DNA from 3 places in the Sphingobacterium sp. MAE genome. Region 3 is predicted to be linked to each of the others. Evidence: riboswitches for the same ligand, from Rfam matches in the RefSeq annotation. Region 3 holds a riboswitch; each other region holds the start of a gene.
What was found. A riboswitch is a leader RNA that binds a small molecule or an ion and turns the genes downstream of it on or off. The one in region 3 is predicted to bind S-adenosylmethionine.
Positions count from the first base shown of each region.

Region 1: it holds a riboswitch for S-adenosylmethionine, as region 3 does, so the genes downstream of both, metE (5-methyltetrahydropteroyltriglutamate--homocysteine S-methyltransferase) here and AC06G9_RS19625 (methylenetetrahydrofolate reductase) in region 3, are expected to answer to the same signal.
Region 2: it holds a riboswitch for S-adenosylmethionine, as region 3 does, so the genes downstream of both, AC06G9_RS09695 (O-acetylhomoserine aminocarboxypropyltransferase/cysteine synthase family protein) here and AC06G9_RS19625 (methylenetetrahydrofolate reductase) in region 3, are expected to answer to the same signal.

Region 1 covers NZ_CM160044.1:354,934-363,034, forward strand. The annotation lists gene AC06G9_RS01480 (hypothetical protein) at 1-136, opposite strand, end outside; gene AC06G9_RS01485 (single-stranded DNA-binding protein) at 203-601, opposite strand; gene AC06G9_RS01490 (hypothetical protein) at 777-1,148, shown strand; gene AC06G9_RS01495 (hypothetical protein) at 1,483-1,977, shown strand; gene AC06G9_RS01500 (DUF4833 domain-containing protein) at 2,223-2,750, opposite strand; gene metE (5-methyltetrahydropteroyltriglutamate--homocysteine S-methyltransferase) at 2,894-5,206, opposite strand; SAM riboswitch class I at 5,362-5,466, opposite strand; gene AC06G9_RS01510 (phosphatase PAP2 family protein) at 5,542-6,309, opposite strand; gene AC06G9_RS01515 (response regulator transcription factor) at 6,372-7,061, opposite strand; gene AC06G9_RS01520 (sensor histidine kinase) at 7,121-8,101, opposite strand, start outside.
Region 2 covers NZ_CM160044.1:2,289,519-2,297,619, reverse strand. The annotation lists gene AC06G9_RS09705 (pyridoxal phosphate-dependent aminotransferase) at 1-286, shown strand, start outside; gene AC06G9_RS09700 (prephenate dehydrogenase) at 299-1,141, shown strand; SAM riboswitch class I at 1,730-1,844, shown strand; gene AC06G9_RS09695 (O-acetylhomoserine aminocarboxypropyltransferase/cysteine synthase family protein) at 2,073-3,380, shown strand; gene AC06G9_RS09690 (homoserine dehydrogenase) at 3,421-4,602, shown strand; gene radC (RadC family protein) at 5,388-6,077, opposite strand; gene AC06G9_RS09680 (peptidylprolyl isomerase) at 6,267-6,725, shown strand; gene AC06G9_RS09675 (DUF5606 family protein) at 6,749-7,150, shown strand; gene AC06G9_RS09670 (quinone-dependent dihydroorotate dehydrogenase) at 7,222-8,101, opposite strand, start outside.
Region 3 covers NZ_CM160044.1:4,581,152-4,589,252, forward strand. The annotation lists gene AC06G9_RS19615 (hypothetical protein) at 1-1,544, opposite strand, end outside; gene AC06G9_RS19620 (glycosyltransferase family 117 protein) at 1,725-2,831, opposite strand; gene AC06G9_RS19625 (methylenetetrahydrofolate reductase) at 2,986-3,942, opposite strand; SAM riboswitch class I at 4,004-4,109, opposite strand; gene rimM (ribosome maturation factor RimM) at 4,275-4,802, opposite strand; gene AC06G9_RS19635 (30S ribosomal protein S16) at 4,940-5,461, opposite strand; gene AC06G9_RS19640 (UvrD-helicase domain-containing protein) at 5,800-8,101, shown strand, end outside.

The DNA of each region.
Region 1 (8,101 bases), 1.1 Mb from region 3:
TTACTAAAGCTACAACAACAACAACGATGATTATACCTGACCAAACTCCTGCTTTAAAAATGCCTTCAATGACCGAACAGCTGGATAAAGAAAGGCAAGTTAACACGATCAACGTGAATGGAAATATTCTTTTCATAATATATTGAATTTTAATAAAGAACAATTATTAAGACTAAAAAGTTTGTTTCTACTATTTATTTCTTTAAAATGGTAAATCTTCTTCGAGGATTTCTTCTACCATGATTGTGTTGCTAGCTTGAGCTGATCTGGATTTATTCATCACCACAATATTGCCCACTTTAATTTCAGTGACCTGTCTTTTATCACCATTATTATCTTCATATTCGCGATAGACAATTTTGCCTTCAGCTAGGATTTGAGTTCCTTTCTGACACTGCTTTTCAATCATGTTATTGATGTTACCCCATACTACTAATGTATGCCATTGGGTTTCGTCTACCCAATCTCCATTTTTGTTTTTAAATAGATCTTTTGTGGCTAATCGAATCGATGAAACTTTTGTTCCGTTCGTACTTGTCCTAATAATTGGATCAGCACCTATATGACCGATCAGTTGGACTTTGTTTCTTAATGTACTCATAACTTTACTTTTAAATGTTTGTAAAAATGTTTAACTTAAATACTTGCTTTCCTTCGAATTATTCTTGAGGAACAGAAGCAAAGATGAAACGTAAAGCGAGTTTTAGTCGGTGATTAAACGTTTGTAGTCGACTATAGTCGTTTGTAAACGTTTGTTGTCGTTTATTTTGAGATTTATGGAAGAAGAAATTAATTTAAAAAGTTGTCTAGAATGTAAAAAGACACTAATAGGTAGGTCTGATAAAAGATTTTGTGATGATGCCTGTCGCAATAGCTATAATTATAGGCAAAATAGTGATCACACTAACTTGATTAGAAAGATCAATCATACATTACGTAAGAATAGACGTATTCTACAAGAAGTCCTGGGAGAGGAGGGGATGCTCAAAATAAGCAAGGAAAAGATGTTGTTGCAGGGCTTTGATTTAAAATATCATACTCATAATTTCACCAATGTAAAAGGACAGACTTATTATTTTATTTACGAATATGGCTATTTGTTACTGGAAAATAATTTATTGTTGATCGTAAAACGCGTACCTAAATAGTTTCTTGAAAAATTTATTTTGAAATTTCAATTTTGTTTTAAATATTTGCATATTAATTAGGTATTCACAATTAAAAATAGAAGAATATGTTTGCTATATTAAATAACCCGACTTCAATCCAAAAGAAGGATCTTGGGGATATTCTTCAGAATACTTTTTTCTCGTAGTTACTCCTCCTTTTGACTTTATTTTGGTCTCGACAATGTTCGAGTAATTCATGATGTCTTATATATTTCGGAAGTCGAAGTATATAAGATGATCTTTTATTAATTACTGTTTCTGATATAAACATCGTTTATGTCAGGATCTTTTGAGAATTGATGCAATATATTTTATGAATAAATATGTGTTACAGGCATTGGATAATTATCCATATTACCTGGAAAATACGATAGAATCTTTGTCATATGCCCTATCTTATGACGAATCAAATACGATGGCGCTATGCCTGATGGGGAGGCTTCATGCTGAACAATTGTTTGATTTTGAACAAGCAAAGAAATATTTTCAAGAAGCTTTAGTACATAATTTATATGCTTTGGAAATTTATCAACCTTATATACAGACTTTGATTGATACCAATGCATATGAAGAGGCTGAAAAAACAATTGAGTTTGCTCTAACAATTCCTGGAGTTTCAACTTCATTATTTCTATTAAAAAGAGTACTCATATTGGAAAAACTTAAAAAATTTAAAAAAGCCTTAAAAGTATTAAAATTGGTTAGATTGGAAAATGTAGATACTGAGATGTTGGCCACGATCAAAGATATTGAAGATCGAATTAAAGGAAAACGGAAAATAGGACGTAAACAAAAAATAACGAAATGATAGGTTGCACGTTCTAATGTATGGACAAATTCAACAAATTGTGACTATAATAAAAAAAGTACTAGACGTATATCCTTCCATTGAATTAAAGAAGGGTATACGCTTTAAATATCATCATGCATCATCGTCATATAAAACGTATTATCTTCTTTTCATTGAAGAGGTACAAACTCATTAAAATAGAAAGTCTGATGCAATAAAGCATTGAGTATGATAAGGTGACGAGATTGCTTTCTAAAAATCAATTACGGCACTAATTTCTCTCGGACTTTATTGCCTTTGTGGTCTATTCCGTAAAACAAGAGATAATCGACTCGTGTCCCTAGACCAGACGTTCCTTCCTTTTGTTTGATAAAAATACGATGTAGATTAAATTTGTGTCCATTTAATGTGGTTTCTACATAGGGTTTACCTGCTTTATCGACCTTAAGATATAGCGGTTGATTTTTATAAGACACAATCTCAAACTCAACTATATTGTTCTCTAAATTTTTTGAAATGATTCCGTATGCGAATTTTTGTTGAATACTCGTTAAAGGTTTAATTTCTCCTCCTTTATCATACAAAATTCGATAGTTATTGATAGGAATGTTGGCATTGAGATGCTGTTTATCAATCATATTGGCTTCATATACATAAGTGTTATGGCCTTCGCTATGTTGAATATAAAAAAGGGTGTTAGATTTGAAAGGAGGGATCGGATAACCTTCTTGTGCATAGATATAGATAGATGAAAAAAACAGCAAACAGAAAAACCAGCTTAAAATTTTCATGATATACACTTTTTTTGATTACAGTAAAATTAATCTTTCTGTGTTAAAGAAATAGATAGAGCGTATTATTTTTTTGTAAAAAAAAGATCCCGAAGTAATTTTACTTCAGGATCTTTTATATTTATAATTCTAAAACGCTAAACTTATTCAGCTCTTAAGATTTTGGCAGCTTCAACCATCGCTTCTAAAGCAGCTTTAGTTTCTGGCCAAGCACGTGTTTTTAAACCACAATCAGGATTCACCCAAAGTTGTTCTGCAGGAACTACAGCTTTAGCTTTGCGCAATAACTCAACCATTTCTTCTGTACTCGGTACACGAGGAGAGTGGATGTCATATACACCTGGTCCAATATCGTTTGGATATTTAAAGTCAGCCGCAAATGCATCCAATAATTCCATTTGTGAGCGAGAAGTCTCGATGGTAATTACATCAGCGTCCATTGCAGCGATATCTTCGATGATATCATTGAATTCAGAGTAGCACATATGTGTGTGAATCTGTGTATCGTCATCTACATTAGAAGATGAAACACGGAATGAACGCACAGCCCAATCTAAATATTGTTGATGATCGGCTTTACGCAACGGAAGACCTTCACGAATTGCTGGTTCATCGATTTGAATAATTTTGATACCTGCTTTTTCTAATGCTTGTACTTCATCCAAAATTGCTAATGCAATCTGATAAGTTGTGGTAGAACGTGGTTGATCGTTACGTACGAATGACCATTGTAAGATCGTTACTGGACCTGTTAACATCCCTTTTACCGGACGGTTAGTCAAAGTTTGGGCGTATGAAGACCAACGAACAGTCATATCAGCAGGACGGTAAACATCACCATAAATAACAGGAGGCTTTACACAACGTGAGCCATATGATTGTACCCAACCATTCTTAGTGAAGGCATAACCCGCTAATTGCTCTCCGAAATACTCAACCATGTCATTACGTTCGAATTCACCATGAACTAATACATCGATATCTAATTGCTCTTGAAGACGGATTGTTCTTTCTGTCTCCGCTGCGATTTCTTTGTCATATTGTTCTTGAGTAATTGCACCTTTTTTCAAATCAGCTCTCCATTTACGGACATCTTTTGTTTGTGGAAATGAACCAATTGTCGTAGTTGGGAATGCTGGAAGGTTAAATTTAGCTTGCTGTGCTTCTTTACGAGCAGCGAATGAAGATGTGCGTTTTGCGTCGTCGTCAGTGATGTTTGCAGTACGCTCTTTGACTTCCGGTTTGTGAATTAAAGAAGATGTACGACGGTCTTCTGCAGCAGCTTTATTAGCTTCGAAACGCTCCGCAGTTTTTGCATCTACTTCACCTTCAGCTAAGATCGCTAGATCTTTTACCTCTGCTAATTTTTGCTTAGCAAATGCTAACCAATTTTTAACTTCTTTAGGCAATGATTCTTCGTTATCCTCATTGTCTAAATCAAAAGGTACATGTAATAAGGAACTTGAAGGTCCTACTAATACACGGTCTTTGCCTAGAGCATCAACCGCTTTTTTGATTTGTGCTAAAGATTTTTCGTAATCATTTTTCCAAATGTTACGTCCTTCAACAACACCTAATGAAAGTGTTAATGAAGCAGGAACTTTAGCTAATATAGTGTCGAGTTGATTTTCACCTCTTACTAGATCAACATGAACAGCATAAACTGGTAAGTTTAGAGCGGTTTCTTCGTTGTCACGTAATGCCTCGAAATAAGTCGTTACAATAATTTTGATGTCTTGAGCAGCAGCAGCTAATTTAGTAAATACACTAGTGTATAAAGCACGTGTTGCATCATCGATATCTAAAGCTAAAAATGGCTCGTCAATTTGTACATATTTTGCACCAGCAGCAGCCAATTTGCCTAAGATTTCTTCATATACGGGAACCAACTTATCGATTAGATCGATACGATTGAAACCAGATTCTTTTTCTTTACCTAATAATAAGTATGAGATTGGGCCGATTAATACAGGCTTAGTTTCGATACCTAAAGATTTTGCTTCATTGTATTCGTTTAAGAATTTCTCTGAAGTCAATTTGAATTCTTGATTTTTTACGAATTCTGGAACAATGTAATGGTAGTTAGTATCAAACCATTTTGTCATTTCCATTGCCGTTACATCAACGCCATCTTGTTGAAAACCACGCGCCATTGCAAAGTAAAGGTCCAAATTGTATCCTTTATCTTCGTTGTTTAAGAGTGATTGGTATTGTGCTGGAATAGCACCTACAGTTAGAGTCAAGTCTAATACTTGGTCATAAAATGAAAAATCATTTGAAGGGATCAAATCGATGCCAGCATCTTTTTGAGTTTGCCAGTTGCCTTCACGGATTTTCAGTCCAGCCTGCAATAATTCTTGCGCGCTGATTTTTTTAGCCCAATATGCTTCATTGGCCTTTTTCAACTCGCGGAAGGCACCTACACGTGGGTAACCTAAGTTGTTCGTTAGTAACATAAATATAAAATTATTTTATTTGTTCAACCTTAACGAAGCAAGAAATTAGATGGATTTTTTTTATTTGAAATAAAAAACGATCAAAAATTCTTGAATCTATTTACTAAATTTTTTGATTGCTTTTAGAGAGGAGGGCACAAGATATATTTGTGTCTAGCTTATCATTCCCACTTTTTGATGGGGTAGAATGTAGCACCTTGTCAATCGACAGGTTGCTAAGGCTTCATTGGGTCTATTCCCTCTGCCTTTCTCTATAAGCGCTGTAAATATCGGAATTAGTTTTATAAAAACAAATATTTTGTAACTTTTATATCAAAATGACAATAAATCAAGGCTTAAAATTGAAAATTAGCAGATACACCAAGTTGTTTCCCATTGTAAAATGGAGTTGCCATGGTTAAGTAACTTGTCTTTCTTGATTGCAAATGTTTATCAAATAGGGGTAATAGCCAGTATGCTATTTTTGTTCCCATGATACCAATACCTGCTCCCATAGCGACATCCGAAAACCAATGTTTCTGATTGTACATTCTGAGGTACCCTGTACCCGCAGCTATTGTGTATCCTGCGATACCGTACCAAATGGATTGATCTTTATACTCTTGCCATAACATCTCGGCTCCCGTAAATGCGACAGCAGTATGTCCGGATGGGAATGATTCATGATCAGCACGATCTGGTCTCCAAGTAGGAGTGGTCTGTTTGATCGTGTATACCGTAGATAAGGTGATGGCATGAGCGATCGCACTAATGGCTAGACGTTCTTTGAAGTTATGTTTACTTGGGACACCTAGGAAATTGAGACCGTAAACAGCTGCTGAAGGAATAAAAACACTGACATTATCAAATTTGAATGTTTTTGATGGATCATTGTTTATGGAATTATTTATCTGTTGATCTTTATTTTTGAGGTATGGGCTGTTTAAGGAGATTATGCCATAAGTCATTAAAGCAGCGGGTACTATTAATTGTTTATAATTTATTTGACTCCTACTGGTGTCAAAATCTTCATTATTTTTTTGTAAAGTATCTCTTTGCGCATAAAGAGATGGAGAGTAGCAAAAGATAGAAAGGATAAAAAAAATTGTTATTGATATTTTCATTGTAGCAAGATAAACAAAAAGAGATGTTTTAACATCTCTTTATTATTCGGAGTAAATGTATATTAGCTGACCAATAATTTATAGCCTTTTCCATGTACGTTAACAATCTCAACTTTTGGATCATCTCGTAGATATTTTCTCAGTTTACTTAAGAAAACGTCCATACTTCTCCCTGTGAAATAATTGTCATCATGCCAGATTTTTAAAAGTGCTTCTTCTCTTGTCAGTACATCATTCTTTTTTAAACAAAGTAACCTTAATAATTCGGCTTCTTTTGTCGATAGCTTCTGCTGCACACCTTTGTGGGCTATTTGCTGACTGGTATAATCAAAGAAGTATTCTCCAATTTCAAATTTATCGCTCACAACCTGATCATCTTTTTCTCTTATAACACGTTTGAGCAACGCATTTATGCGAAGGAGTAATTCTTCTACTCGAAATGGTTTTGTGATGTAATCATCGCCGCCAAGTTCAAAAGCTTCTGTCTTATCTTCCATCATGCCTTTTGCGGTAGCAAATATGATCGGGGTTGTCGTATTTATTTTCCTGATTTCTTTACCGACTGTAAAGCCATCTTTTTTGGGCATCATGACGTCTAAGATACATAGATCATATGTGCTTTTGCGAAATTGATTGACGGCCTCTTCACCATCAGTGCATAAGGTAACATCAAATTTTCCCTTAAGCTCTAAATAATCTTTTAATAAGTCTCCTAAGTTTGGATCGTCTTCTGCTAATAATATCTTCTGCATATTCTTATGGTTTTGTTCGAATATTGATGATAATATACGAAATTAATATCGATTTAAATTTAATTTTTTATAGGTAATACGATGTCAAATTGTGTTCCCTTGTCTTTGTCACTTTTTACTTGAATTTTGCCATTCATTCTTTTGATGATATCGTACACATATGAAAGTCCTAACCCAAAGCCTTTCACATTGTGGACATTTCCTGTTGGAATGCGGTAAAATTGATCAAATATTTTTAAGAGATGATCCTTTGCCATTCCGATCCCATTATCAATAATTGTTATGTGAATGCTGTCTTTTGTATTTTTAGTTTTAACAGTTATGTGTGGATTATCTTTACTGTATTTAATGGCATTGTCCACCAAATTGAAAAATACATTTGATAAATGAAGTTCATCACCTACTACAACATCGTTTTTTGCGTCAAAATGATGTTCAAATTTACCACCTACTTTTTGTAATTGCAGCTGCATACTATCCAGCACTGCTGATAATAGATCATTAATATGGATAGGCGTTTTTTCTAGTTTTAAAGTCTCTTTTTCGAGACGGGCTATATCTAAGACTCGTTCAATATGATTGCCTAATCTAACATTCTCATCATATATGATATTGGCAAGTCGCTTTACTCGACGCTCATCTGATATGATTTCGGGATCACGTAGAGACTCACTGGCTATCATGATCGTAGCGACAGGAGTTTTAAATTCGTGCGTCATATTGTTTATGAAATCAGTTTTCATTTCTGAAACCTTTTTTTGTTTGAATATGATGAGTAAGGTATATGCAAAACAGCCGATTAAAAGAAAAAGTAAAGCTAGAGTTGGGAGTAGCAAATAACTCATATTATCGACAATAATTGTACTCTTTCTCGGGAAATAAACGCTTAGTCTTCCAGGAGGCGAGCCAATATCACCTTTAAATAGGGCCGTTGAATAGCGCGTTATTTTATTGGGTTTGATAATATTATCGATGGTTTGTATTCGGAAAACAATATTACTGCTATCTCGAACCTCAATGTTGAAAGGGTAGTGGATATC
Region 2 (8,101 bases), 2.3 Mb from region 3:
AATCTACAATGAAAGAAGAGCATTAGTTTTTGAAATCATGAACATGCTAGGCTGTATCTACAAAAAAAATCAAGTTGGTTTATTTGTGTGGGCAAAAGTTCCTGACAGTTACGAATCGGGCTACGCTCTTAGTGATGAGGTATTAAATCAATCACGTGTCTTCATTACTCCAGGAGGTATATTTGGAACTGCTGGAAACTCCTATATCAGAATTAGTTTATGTGCTTCAGTTGAAGTGTTGCAAGAGGCTATTGAGCGAATTAAAGAAGTTAAAGAAACGAATTAAGATTAAAATAACATGATAAATATAGCCATTATTGGCGTCGGTTTAATTGGTGGCTCAGTCGCCATGAAACTAAAAGAAAAGCATTTTTGTGATCAGGTATTTGGTGTCGACAAAAGTGATGCTAACTTAACAAAAGCATTGCAAATTGGCTTTATCGATCAGAAAGCAACGTTGGAAGAGGCACTAGAAAAATGCAAGGTCATTATTCTCACGGCTCCTGTGGATGCGATTATCTCGTTGGCACCAAAATTATTAGATCTAGTAACAGACCAAGTCATTATTGACATGGGATCTACTAAGCTTAATATTTTACAATTGATCTCAGAACATCCAAATCGTGGTCGGTATGTGGCGGCTCACCCTATGGCAGGGACTGAATATTCTGGCCCAGAAGCAGCTTTACCAAACTTGTTCAAAGATAAAATGATGGTCTACGTGGAGGCTTTTAAATCTGATGAAGACGCTTTTGAACTCGCAGATTCCATTACTGAACAACTGGAAATGCGCACGTCATTTATGACTGCGGAAGAACATGATACCCATACCGCTTATGTTTCACATATCTCCCACCTGACTTCTTTTGCGCTAGCCTTAACGGTATTAGAAAAAGAAAAATCACAGGGCAGGATATTTGAATTAGCGGGTTCTGGATTTGAATCCACAGTACGTTTGGCTAAAAGCTCTCCCGATATGTGGACACCTATTTTTAAACAAAATAGAGTAAACGTATTAGAAGTATTGGAAGAAAATATTAAACAGTTGCAAGCTCTGAAAGATGCTATTCAAGAGGAAAACTATACACAATTACATAAGTTGATTAAAAAATCTAATAAAATAAAGCGCATTATAAAATAAAGCTCCTGTTATTAGTTTAGGGTCGTTCACTTAAGTTAAAAAATGCTAGAAGCCAATACTTCTAGCATTTTTTTGTTCGCAGCCATCATCATCGGCCATTGTGCGATCACATACAATCAACCATTTCTCTAAACTAAGAGAATCATCAACTTGTTCTTTTGATTCAACCTTTATTTCTACTAGGATCAATGTGTAAATGCTCTTCTTGATGAACAGCATATCCGATATCACTCTTGTCCTTATAGGACAGATAGATAATAATGGGAATTATAGCGGATTGGCGGCTACTTTACGAATAGATGTCGAATTGTAACCGATTTGTGCAAAGCGTTTTTTTCACCTTTTAAGAATGCGAAGACGCACATCTCCCTTATCCTTTGTTTTCTTTTGATTCCATAATTAACCTAAATTACTTAACACTCTTCATATTTAATAATTACACCTTTTTCTCAAGAAAAAGAAACTACATTTTTTACTCATGTATTAAATAAATAATTCAAAATATTTTGGTTTCTAAATTCCAAGACATATATTTGCAACGTAGATCGAATCGAAATACACCTAATCAAAACCTTTCAATCAGGTCTTGATTTATAAAGAAGTGGCGAGAGACTGGCTCAATGACCCACTGGCAACCTTCAAAATACGTTTGAAAAGGTGCCAATTCCTGTCCATATCAATATTGTTATGGAGGATATAAATGAAACGACAATGATATTTACATTACAAAAAAACAACAGGGTAAGTTCAATTACCAACGTAACATTTACAACTCTTGCATCAAGTTCAATGCGAATGTTTGAGCACATGTTTATGTTTTATTGTTAGATCTATCCATTTTTTACTTAATGGATAGCAAGTGCATCTACATGTGCAGATCCTCACTCTATAATATTCACGAAAATATTCAACTAATTAATTATAAAAAACCATGTCTACAAATAAAAATTTAAAATTCGAAACTCTACAAGTTCATGCAGGACAAGTTGCAGACCCAACTACTGGCGCACGTGCAGTACCTATATATCAAACCAGCTCATACGTATTTGAAAATGCGGAACATGGCGCTAACTTATTTGCATTAAAACAGTTTGGAAACATCTATACCCGTCTGATGAATCCGACAACAGATGTTTTTGAAAAACGCATTGCTGCATTAGAAGGTGGTGTTGCTGCAGTGGCGGTTGCCTCTGGTCAAGCTGCGCAGTTCATCGCATTAAATAATATTTTAGAGGCTGGTGATAATTTTGTGTCGAGTAGCCATATTTATGGTGGTACATACAATCAATTCAAAGTTGCATTTAAAAGAATTGGAATTGAGGTCCGCTTCACGAAAGAGACAACAGCTGAGGAGTTTGAGTCATTGATCAATGAAAATACGAAAGCATTATACTTAGAAACAATTGGAAATCCAAGTTATGATATTCCTGATTTTGATAAAATAGCTGCAGTTGCTAAAAAACACGATTTACCTTTAATCGTAGATAACACTTTTGGAGCTGGGGGCTATCTATTCAAACCGCTAGAGCATGGTGCTTCTGTTGTTGTCGAATCTGCGACAAAATGGATCGGCGGACATGGAACAAGTATTGGCGGTGTCATCGTTGATGGTGGTACATATAACTGGGGCAATGGTAAATTTAAACAATTTTCTGAACCTTCTGAAGGATATCATGGATTGGTCTTCGCAGATGTATTTGGCCCAGATGGTCCATTTGGCAACATCCAATTTGCAATCCGTGCACGTGTGGAAGGCCTTCGTGATTTCGGACCGGCTATATCACCTTTCAACTCATTCCAGCTTATACAAGGTCTAGAAACGCTTTCGCTACGTGTTCAGCGTCATGTAGACAACACCCTAGAAATCGCTAGATGGTTAGAAGCGCATCCGCAAGTTGAGCAAGTGAACTATCCGGGCTTGAAAAGCTCACCAAGTTATTCAAATGCACAGAAATACCTAAAAAATGGATATGGAGCGGTTCTTTCTTTTCAGATAAAAGGCGATGTCACTAAAGCCGATGCTTTTATAGATAGCCTAGAGTTAATTAGCCATCTAGCAAATGTAGGTGATACAAAATCATTGATCATCCACCCAGCCGCTACAACACACCAGCAACTCAGTGCAGAGGCACAAAAAGCAGCAGGAGTATTTGTTGGGTTATTACGGTTATCGGTAGGAATTGAGCATGTCGATGATATTAAAGATGATTTACAACAAGCTTTCGATAAAATAAAATAATTTCAGATAGCACCATTATATAAAAGCGTAAAAAACAACTATGAGTAAGAAATTAACGATTGGAATGTTTGGATTCGGAGTTGTAGGACAAGGATTGTACGACATTATCAAGACTAAAAACTTAAATTTAGAAATTAAAAAATTTGTCATCAAGAATGCTGACAAGAAAAGATCACTTGCCCCAGAGTTGTTTACAACGGATGCAGAAGCTGTATTAGGCGATCCAGATATCAATACAGTCGTAGAATTAATCGATGATGCAGAAGCAGCATATGCTTTAACAGTTCGTGCGCTTAAATCTGGAAAAAATGTTGTTTCAGCAAACAAAAAAATGATTGCTACGCATTTGGAGGAATTAGCGGCTATCCAACAAGAATATGGCACTAGCTTACTTTATGAAGGAGCTGTATGTGGAAGTATACCCATTATTCGTAATCTGGAAGAATACTATGACAATGAATTATTACATGCTGTAACAGGTATCTTCAATGGTTCATCGAACTTTATTCTGTCAAAAGTATTCAACGAGAATCAACCTTACGCTGATGCATTGAAGGAAGCACAAGATCTCGGGTTTGCAGAAACCGACCCCACTTTAGATGTTGGTGGATTTGATCCAAAATTTAAATTGACCATTGTCGCTTCACATGCCTATGGTATCTATGTCAATCCAGATGATGTGTTCAATATTGGTATTGATAAATTAGGTGCACAAGATATACGTTTTGCCAAAGAAAAAAACTTTAAAATTAAACTTATCCCTACTGCACGTGAAATCAATAACAGTAAGGTAGTCCTTTATGTCATTCCTAAATTTATCAGTGCAGATAATATTTTGTTTAATGTAGAGAATGAAAATAATGGTGTACTTGTGAAAGCAGCTTTTGCCGACGAGCAATTTTTCTACGGAAAAGGCGCAGGCGGTCACCCTACTGGATCTGCTGTCTTATCTGATATCACAGCTTTGCGTTATGATTATAGATATGAGTATAAGAAACATTTAAACATCGATGCACTATCTTATAGCAATGATCATGAAATTAAAGTGTATTTAAGATATGAGGAAGACAACCTGATCGAAAAACTAGGTTTTACTGAAATCATCGAAAGATACTATGCTCCTGACTTTAAATATATCATCGGGACGATCAATCTTAAGCAAATCACAGCACATAAAGATGAAATCAATCAAATAGGTAATTTCATCGCTGAGATCGGTTAATTAACACAACGATCAATCGGATTTCAAGCATTATGCTGTTTGTAGATCCAACAAGAGAACGCTTTATTCATCATATCAGGATAAAGCGTTCTTTTTTATCAAAAAATATTCAACCCAAATCTGTTTAGCGACATTTACTTACATACCAAATACATACTCAGTCCTGATATTTAATTTTTAGAGATCAAACTCATATCAATTAGCTCCAAATAAAACCAAGTATCGATCTTTTGATCAAAAATTCCTCAAGAATTAAGTAAAAAAACACCCTACAATAAGATTTATTATAAAACACGATTCGATTCCAACGCATCAAGCGCATAAATAACAAATATCCTTTAACAGAATACACAAAATTATACAGCATCTTAAGTGCTTTAAAAAAAACATGGTCAATATATGCTTTCAACACTTTATTTTATAAAATAATATAGCACAATCCACAATTACAAATAACTGGCAGAAAATTTGCTTGATATATTAAATATCACTATATTGTGGAGTTACTAAATAAATAATAAATTATGGCTAAGTGGTTAACAATTCTACTGATAATGGTAGGCAACTTGGTTTTTGCAGATACCAATGCAGTCAATACACAACAACATTCTAATTCAAGTTATATAATTCTTGCAGTAGTTGCCTTACTGGCAATTATCTATATTCTATATAGAAGGCAAAAAAGAAAATTTAACGATTAATGGAAATAAGGGGAGACTATAACTCCCCTTATTTTCTGATTCAAGATTAAATGATAGACTTATTGTTTGCTCGATAACCTAACTTTAATCCATTAATCCTTCATCGCGAAAACTGAAGTACCCATTGTCTGTGAAGATCACATGATCATTGACTCGAATGTCCATTAGCGTGGATGCATCTATAATTTTTTTTGTTAATATTTTATCCGCTTGACTAGCTTGACAAGTTCCCGAGGGATGATTATGAATTAATATCATGGAATTAGCAGTGCAATTAAGTGCATAACGTAAGATAATACGGATATCAACTGGTGTAAAATCATTCCCTCCTCTACCAATCAGCTGTTTATCCAATACTTTGCAGGCTGTATTGAGATACAGTACCCAAAACTCTTCGTGAGGAAGATCTTGTAATTGATATTTAAAATAATCATACACCCGTTTACTGCTATTCAGCAATGGTTTTTTTATCTGATCAGCTTCTTTACGTCTACGCCCCAATTCTAGGGCCGCTATTATTGTAATAGCTTTTGCTTGTCCGATCCCTTTAAATTCACATAAATCTACGACATCCATTTTAGAAAGGTTATCCAGATTATGTTGCGATCGTGATAAGATTCTTTTGCAGAGCTCTACTGCGGTCTCCTCTCGAGAACCTGAACCAATTAAAATAGCGAGTAGTTCAGCATCTGACAATACACGGCGTCCTTGTTCTAATAATTTTTCCCTTGGACGATCTGCTTCCGCCCAATCTCGAATGACTAGTTTACTCATATTAATAAATTAGGAATATAAATGGTCAATATAATTTCCTAATTTACTCAAAAATATAAAAACATAAAATTATTAGGATCAATTATTTATACAAATAAAATTCAGTGAAATCCGACTTGAGTGTGCATTCTTTTTATCAAGTCATTTTGAAATCTTATATTTGTATTTGAACATATTTATTTTAAAAAAATGAGTAAAGCGATTATTAAAACAGAAAAAGGCGACATGACTGTACAATTCTATACAGCAGATGCTCCAAATACAGTTGCAAATTTCATCAAATTAGCTAAAGAAGGGTATTATGATGGCCTGACTTTTCACCGTGTCCTTCCTGATTTCGTAATCCAAGGTGGATGTCCTAATTCACGCGAAGGTGCTTCTGGGATGCCTGGAACAGGTGGTCCTGGTTACAAAATCGATTGTGAATTGACTGGAGAAAATCAGTATCATGATAGAGGTGTTTTATCAATGGCTCACGCAGGTCGTAATACAGGTGGTTCACAATTTTTCATCTGTCATAGCCGTAACAATACAGCTCATTTGGATAGAAATCATACCTGTTTTGGTAAAGTTGTTGAAAATGTTGACATCGTTGACGATATCCGTCAAGGTGACCGTATTTTAAGTATTGAAGTTATTGAAGACTAGTTTTCAGTAAGAAAAAGTATATTATGAATTTAAGAGCATTAGTTTCTGTAACAGGAAAACCAGGGTTGTTCAAATTAGTTGGACAGAATAAAGGTGGATTTATTTTAGAGACTTTAGATAGCGCTAAGATTAAATCTGTAGTAAGTTTATCTTCTACAAAAATGGCGACTTTAGAAGACATCACAATTTACGGAGAAGATGAAGAAATCCGTTTATTAAATGTTTTTGAAACAATCAAAGAAAAAGGATTGTCGGTAGATCCAAAAGCAGACGGTGAGACATTACGCAATACTTTCCGCGAAATTGCACCAGGTCATGATGAATCTCGTGTATACTCATCAGATATCAAAAAGATCTTTACATGGTACAATATTATTAAAGATTTGCCTTTATTTGAAGAAGAAGCACCCGCACCTTTAGTGTAAACTATTTAAAATAAAAAAGAGCGGTCTTCGCATTAAATGCGAAGACCGCTCTTTTTTATTAAACTCAAATTTTATTTTCCAGCTTGAGCAATTCCTTTGCAAATATTAGATATCAATGAAGGTCCTTCGTAAATGAAGCCGGTATAAATCTGCACAAGGCTTGCTCCTGCATCCATTTTCTCAATTGCATCGGCAGCAGAATGTATACCTCCTACTCCAATTATTGGAAATGACCGGTTTGACTTATTAGACAAATAACGAATCACTTCTGTAGAGCGCTTGGTTAATGGTGCTCCACTTACTCCTCCCATCTCTTTTACTAAATTTTCATCACTACGCAATCCTGCTCTAGAGATCGTCGTATTAGTCGCAATTACACCTGCAATACCCGTCTCTTGAACGATTTCTACAATATCATCCAATTGACTATCGGTCAAATCCGGAGCAATCTTTAAAAGAATTGGTTTCTTATTTTCCCTCTTTTCATTGAGATTTTGAAGTGTATTTAAAATATGTTTTAACGGCTCTTTTTCTTGCAAATCCCGTAATCCTGGCGTATTGGGAGAACTTACGTTGACAACGAAGTAATCAACATAATCAAACAGCGCATTGAAACAATAGATATAATCATCTACCGCTTGTTCATTAGGTGTTAGCTTATTTTTACCAATATTTCCACCGATCAGTAATCCTTTTCGATCTTCTACAGATAGATGTTTCAACCGGTTGGCCGCAACATCAGCACCTTGATTATTAAAGCCCATTCGATTGATCAATGCTTTATCTGGGATTAAACGGAACATACGAGGTTGATCATTTCCAGGTTGTGGTCTAGGGGTAACCGTGCCGATCTCGATAAAACCAAAACCGAAGTTAGCCATGTCCGTGATATACTCCGCATTCTTGTCAAATCCAGCAGCCAATCCAACAGGATTTTTAAACTTTAGACCA
Region 3 (8,101 bases):
ATATGTTCTGTTAAAAATTTGAGATTACGATCAACAAGTTGATTAGCAAATTTACTTTCTCCAGTTTTATAAAGAGTATCAATAACATCTACATAACTTGTCACATCAGCCATACTGTATAGACGCTGTGGTAGTTCATTAAATGCTTTTACAGCAACTTGTCTTGCTTGTTCTGTTTTACCCTGTGCAAACAAAGTTCTTGCTGCTTTTCCAAAGATTTCTTCTGCATACATACCTGCAAATCTGAAGGAATCTGTATCAATACAAGTTGCTTGGTGTATATTGCCCCAAGCATATTTTTCAACAATATTTTTGTATAATTTATCTATATTTATTAGGGATTCCCCTTCTGAAAGTTTTGCATCAATAGGCATCAGACGTTTGGCAAATCCCTCATCGACCATGTATTTGTCCAATCCCATGAGGTTTTCACTAGGCACCATGCTTGAAAAATAAATTGGTCTTTGCCAATTGTTATTGGCAAGAACTGACATCAGCCCTAGGTCTGCCCGTGTTACATAATCATTTCCAAAAGTCCACTCCAATTGATTTGATATTTCATTTTCCCATTCCTGCGGCACTACTCGATTTTTGATTACCTCAGATTTATTGACAGCAAGTCTAAGTTGTTTTGTGGGCAAGAAGTTTTCATATTGTCCATCTCTCATTTGTAGTTTATGATCATTACTGTCGGATAGTAAGAAATCTAACAATAATTTAATATCTGTAGATCCTACTAAATTCAGGTCATGATAAGGCAAAGATTCTCGAATACCTTTTGCCACCTTTTCATTTGGAATGGTTATCGGTAATCCGGCAGCTTGATAAGTTGCATTTTTCACCTGCCGAAAGTACCAATCAGAAGTCAAATAACTAATGACCACTATCCTGACATCTCGACGTACACCCTCTACTTCTTGCAAATACCATAATGGAAAAGTATCATGATCACCATAAGTAAATAAAATTGCATTGGGAGCACAAGTTTCTAAATAATTTTTTGCAACATCCCTTGCTAAGGATTTTTCAGATCGATTATGATCATCCCAATTTTGATTAATAAGTATTAATGGCGCAGCAAATAGACACAGTGATGTTGCGAACAGGGCTGTATTTCTTTCGTTTGCATATTTTTTTAATAGTTCTGAAATAGCAAATACCCCTAAACCAATCCAAATGGCAAAGGCATAAAATGATCCTGCATAAGCATAATCCCGTTCACGTGGTTGTAATGGAGATTGATTTAAATATATAACAATAGCCAAACCTGTAAAAACAAATAATAGTCCCACGACAATCGCATCCTTCTTATTCCTCTTAAAATGCCAAAATGCACCAGCGAGTCCTATCAATAAAGGAAGAAAAAAGTAAGTATTTCTAGTTGGATTATGAATCATTTCATCAGACAATTTGGATTGGCCTCCAAGATGTAGATTGTCAATAGCTCTAATACCTGATAACCAATTTCCTTCTGTTAATGAACCATTTCCTTGTTGGTCATTTTGCCGACCAACAAAATTCCATAGAAAATATCGCGCATACATATGTCCAATCTGATAATTAAAAAAGAATTTTAAATTATCAGCAAAATTGGCTTTTCGGCCTTCTTCAATTCCTAAATAGCCTTTATAAAAATATTGATGATAGGGTTTCTGACTATAAATCCTTGGAAATATGGTTTCTCGATCAAATTGATAACTGGACGACCTTTTTATTGCGGCATATTAATGACTGTCTTTTCTATAATCAACACGTTCATTGACTCCAGTTGGATTTGCATCAAAATATGGACCTTTTATCAATGGTTCTGATTCGTACTGTTCTCGACTTAAATAACCTAAGAAAGAAAAAACATTTTTAGGGTCATTATTGTTTAGGGAAGGATTGGCATTCGCTCGAATCAGAACCATGGTAAAGGAACTGTATCCCAAAAGAATAAAGCAGGTTGCTAGTAATGCCGTATTTAACACAACTTTCCCCTTTCTTATGGAGTAATAGATACCATAAATTAATGTTGATAGAATCAACGCTACAAAAACCAATATCCCTGACCCAAATGCCAGCCCGAGGGTGTTGACAAAAAATAAATCAAATTTGGCGGCATACTTAATGAGATACTGAATCACGCCCCAAAGAATTAATGCCAGTACTCCGAGTCCAATTATCATTGCTTTACTGATTCCCCATAAAGTTGTCCGGTCTGTTTTCTTGAAATAGATGATAAGAGCTATAGCTGGAATCACCAATAAGTTCAATAAATGAACCCCAATTGATAGTCCGATGATATAAGCGATAACGATAAGCCATCGATCTGCTTGTGGTTTATTTGCGCGAGCTTCCCACTTTAATATCGCCCAAAATACTACTGCAGTACACAATGAGGACATCGCGTAGACCTCTGATTCTACTGCTGAATACCAAAATGTATCGGAGAAACTATAGGCTAAGGCACCGACAAGACCTGCTCCCATAATTTTAATAACTTGATTTTTATGAATTGGTTTATCATCAGAATGACTGATCTTTTTTCCTAACGCTGTAATGGTCCAAAATAAAAATAATACTGTCAAACCACTGCATACAGCAGATCCGATATTCATCCAAAAGGCAATCTGAGCCACATTGCCTAATGCAAAATTTGAAAAGATATTCTGTACCATCAGAAACAATGGTGCTCCTGGCTGATGAACAATCTGGAGTTTATAAGCTGAAGCAATAAACTCACCGGTGTCCCACCAGCTTGTTGTCCGCTCAGCCGTAATAATAAAAACTACTATTGCTATGATGGCACATAGCCAGCCTAACATATTGTTCACTTTCTGATAGCTCATGAATGATCCAGGTTTAATTGATGATATATAATCAATTAAATATAATGAAAGAAGATTTCAATTGAACTAGATTAACTTTTTTTAACAAAAAAATACAGCCTATAAAAAAAGCCCGCTACATTTACGTGGCAGGCTGATCGTTAAATAGGTTGATTTAGAATAACTTTTCTACAATACTTTTTGTCGGTCCGGGATTACTCATGGTGTAAAAATGTAAAACGGGAGCCCCGAAATCGATTAATTCTTTACACTGCTGTACTAGCCATTCTTCTCCCACTTGTCTTACATCAGCATTACTTTTACATGCGGAGACCGCTTCACTCAATTCTTCGGGAATATCCAAATGGAAAATCTTAGGTAGGGTAATCAATTGCTTTTTAGTTGTCAACGGTTTCAATCCGGGTATTATAGGAACATGAATACCATTTTCTCTACATTTTGTAACAAACTCCTTGTATTTTTCTACATTAAAAAACATTTGGGTCACGATAAATTCTGCTCCCATTTCTACTTTCTTTTTTAACCATTTGAAATCTGTATTGAAGTTTGGCGCTTCAAAATGTTTCTCTGGATAACCCGCTACACCAATACAAAAGTTTGTTTTTTCAGATATAGCAATATCTTCATGGAGATATTGTCCCTGATTCATATCAACCACCTGTTGCAATAAATCCGTTGCAAATGCATGTCCACCATCTGTTGGAATAAAATCAGAATCACCTTTTCGTGCATCTCCCCTTAGTACCAGCACATTATCAATACCTAAGAAATTTAGATCAATTAATGCATTCTCCGTTTCTTCTTTCGTAAATCCTCCACATATAAGATGAGGAACAGCATCCACTTTATACTTATTCATAATAGCGGCACAGATAGCAACTGTTCCTGGACGTTTACGATAAGCCACACGCTCTAATAAACCGCTTTCGTGTTTCTTATACATATAGTCTTCTCTATGATAAGTCACATCGATAAAGGGAGGCTTGAATTCCATTAGTGCATCCATTGTTTTAAAAATACTCTGGATACCTTGCCCCTTGGCTGGAGGCAACAATTCAAAAGAAAACAAAGTTTTTCCTTTGGCATTACTGATATGATCAACGATTTTCATTAATTTTTTTTAAATATGATTTTGGTTGGCTTACATCGAAATGCACAAGTAAACTTGTTTCAACTTATCTTTCCCATCTCTGAGTTGGGGTAGAATGTAGCACCTTATAAAATAACAGGTTGCTAAGGCTTCATTGGGTCTAGTCCCTCTGCCTTTCTCTATAAGCATCGGCTAATATCGGTAATAGAAATTTATAATCAAAATAATATTAGAAACTTGCTCAAAAAATTATACGCTTATAGCGCTATAAAAACAAGATCAGATAAAATAAATAAGCCACTACACAAAGATGTGTAGTGGCTTATATTTCTTCATGTTCGATAGTGAAGATGTTAAATTTCTTTATACAACTCAACTAAGCCTTCGGGCAAATCAACCTCCAATACTTGATCTTCTGAATCAATACCGAGCATTAAATCATCATTTAATGGGAACATAAGCTCCTTGCCATTGAAATCAACGGTGGCTATAAATTGTTGTGGCATTTCTTGCACATGTGTAATTTCTCCAAGTTCTCCATGTACCTCATCAATCACTAGATACCCAATTAAATCCGTATATCTGAAATCATCAGGATCACGTTCAGGCATTTTATCATTAGGCAGATATACCTTCTTACGGACTAAGGGCTGTGCTTTATCGATATGATCTACATCTTCCAAATTCAAATAAGCGGTACTATTGGTTTGGTATTTAATATTAGCAACAAAATAAGGAACTAATTTTTTATTGACTTCAACAAATAAGACATCAAAATCTAGATCTTGATAATCTTCAAATTCGAAAAAAAGCTGCAGCTCTCCTTTTAATCCTCGTGTTTTACTAATATAACCGATGTAAAAACTTTCTTCTATGGTCATGTTCTAATTTGAAAGGGCAAATTTAAAAATATAAATACAAAATTGCAGTACTACTTTGGAAATAGGAGTTATTTTCTTTTTAAAAAAAAAGCCGGATCATGTCGAACCGGCTTTCTTGATACTGTATGAAAGAAAAATTATCCTTCAGTTTCTTCTGCAGCAGGAGCTTCAGTTTCTTCTGCAGGAGTTTCCTCTGCAACTGGAGCATTTTTAGCAGCAATAGCAGCAGCTTTTTCTTCTTTTTTCTTAGCTTCAGCAGCTAATGCAATTTTCTTAGTTTCAGCTTTTGTATTAGCTAAACCGTCTTTCTTACCAGCGATTCTTGCATCATTAGCTTCAGTCCAAGCAACAAATTTAGCATCAGCAGCAGCCTCATCAAATGCACCTTTTTTAACACCGCCTAATAAGTGTTTTTTGTATAAAACACCTTTATCCGAAAGGATAGTACGAGCTGTGTCAGTAGGTTGAGCACCTTTATTCATCCAATCCAAAGCTTTTTCAAAATCCAAAACGATAGTCGCTGGATTTGTGTTCGGGTTGTAAGAACCAATACGGTCGATGAATTTACCATCACGTGGAGCACGTGCATCTGCTACTACTAAGTGGTAAAAAGGACGTCCTTTTTTACCATGTCTTTGCAATCTGATTTTAGTTGCCATGTTTTCTTGTTATTTATGTATTCAACATATCCCCCGTACTTCATGTAAGAGGGGACGCAAAGATACAAAGGATTTGTGAAAGTAAAAAGCTAAATATAAGAGTCAACTTCCAAGTAATAAGAAAGATGCTACCTTAGCATCCATTCTGAACCGTAGAATGATTTAAAAATCATCCGTTTTAAAGAATATAATCTGGCTTCATAACAGAAAAATAATGGAATTTAATTCGAGAAATTTATTTGTAATTTTACGTCTATTGTTAAATAATAGACATACATACAGTTTTGTCTATTCAAATTAATAAGCGTATTTTCATCCTTCCAAATCAAATTGAATTCATGTCATTAATAGCTCCATTAAAAATATTAAAAGCCTCTGCAGGTTCTGGTAAAACGTTCAGCTTAACTGTACATTACCTAACGCTATTACTTTCAAAAGAAAACAGTTATCGAGAAATATTAGCTGTCACTTTTACAAATAAAGCAACGGCTGAGATGAAAGAAAGAATTTTATCCGTATTGAAGGGTTTGGCTTTGGGTGATCAAAGTAGAAAAATACAGGATTATAGAAGTTTATTGTTGACACAATTTTCACAATGGAATACAAGCTTCATTCAAGAAAAGGCGTACCGGGTCTATCGCAAGATTTTACATGATTATAGTCACTTTACCATTAGTACTATTGATGGATTTTCTCAAAAAGTTATTCGAAGTTTTACATATGAGCTCAATTTGGATGCAGCATATAAAATAGAAATGAATACCAGTAGGGTGCGACAAGAGCTTACTGTCATGTTAAACCAACTTTTGGATAAGCGTCCGGATCTACTGGAATGGATCATTGAATTTGCCGAAAAAAAGATATCAAATAATGAAAATTGGAACTACCGTAGAGAATTAACTAACTTGGCAAATGAAATCTTTTCAGAAAACTTCAAAGAATTTGACAAACATCTTTTATCACAAAATTCGGATAAAGTATTTAATACCTTAAATAAGGAAATAGAAAATTTTACTCAAGTATTCTTAGAAGCCCTAAACGAAGAGATCAAAAGTTTTACAACCACATTTAAATCCTTAAACATTGATCCTGCGGAGTTAAAGGGAAAAAGCAGAAATCCTATTTATTCGTTATCCAATGCAACGATCAATGTGTTCAAACAAAGTACGTCTAAACTCCAGGAGATTATTACTAAATATGTTGATTTAATGGATAAGGAGGATGCTTTTTTAAACGGTAAGAAAGAAATCAATTACGCTTTGAAGCAAGCCTTATTCCCACTTCTAAAAAACTTTAAAATATTACAAGATAAATTCAGTACTTATATCACTTACGAAGCATTCCAAAAAAATTTTTACTATCTCCGTCTTATGAAAGAGATGAGTGACTTATTGGCACAATGGCGTAAGGAAAACAATGCTCAATTAATTTCAGATGCTCAAATTCAATTGAATAAACTGGGATTAGATCAACATGGAGATCCTACTTTTATTTGGGAAAAAATCGGAAACCGTTACCAATATTTTCTTTTTGATGAGTTTCAAGATACTTCACGTATCCAGTGGAAAAATTACAGCCCATTATTAATCAACGCACTTGGAAATGCTTCTGGAAATATTTCAGAGCATTTAATTGTTGGAGATGTCAAACAAAGTATCTACCGTTGGAGAAATGGTGATTGGCGCATCTTACTGCAACAAGCAGAAAAACAAGTCGCCCAAGCCTTTCATATTTCAAATGAAGAAGACCTAAAAGAATTGATAGAAAATGGCTCCTTGGATGTCAACTATAGAAGTCTGCCCAATATTATCCATTTTAACAACTATTTATTTGAGACTATCCCAAGTCATATTCAAAAACTATTAAACGAGCATATTGCAGCTGATCTTAGCGATGAAGGACAATCTTGGTGGAATGAAATGGGTTATAACCATATGATTATAAAAGCTTACGAAGGCGCTTCACAACAAGTACCAAAGTCCAAACTCCAAGATAAGTTACAACAAGGTTCTATTACTGTCAAATATCTGGAAGTAGAAAACAATGTAAGAAGAAGCTCACAGGTGGAGGAACTTGCTGTGAGCTCCTTATGTCAACAAATTGAAGAGTGGATTACATCGGGCAGATATCGCGCAAATCAGATTGGAATTCTTGTACGATCAAATAAGCAGGCAAGATTGATCATCCATGAACTGATGAATTATAGAAATGAAAAACAGCTACAATTTGAAGTTATATCTGGAGATGCACTTGCATTAGAGGCAAATGAGGGGATACAATTACTGATTGAAACACTTAAGGCTTTTGTATTCAATAGTGATAAACATGTATTATATAAAGCAAAACTCACACATCTTTATCATATTATTCAAAAAGGGAAAAGTTTTAGTGCAGATGTCTGGTTAAAATTTAAAGAAAATGATGTTCATAGTTTGCAAGGAGAGCTACCAAAAGAACTGCTGGAAAACTGGGAGCACTGGCAGAAACTTCCTTTGGTCCATCTGGTTGAAAAGTTGATAGAAGCTTACGGATTGACTTCTTTACATAATGCCCATCTGCCTTATATATTGGCCTTTAAAGATATGATTGCTAATTTTTCGGCAAATGGAGAGCGCGGGATTAATCAATTTTTGATCTTTT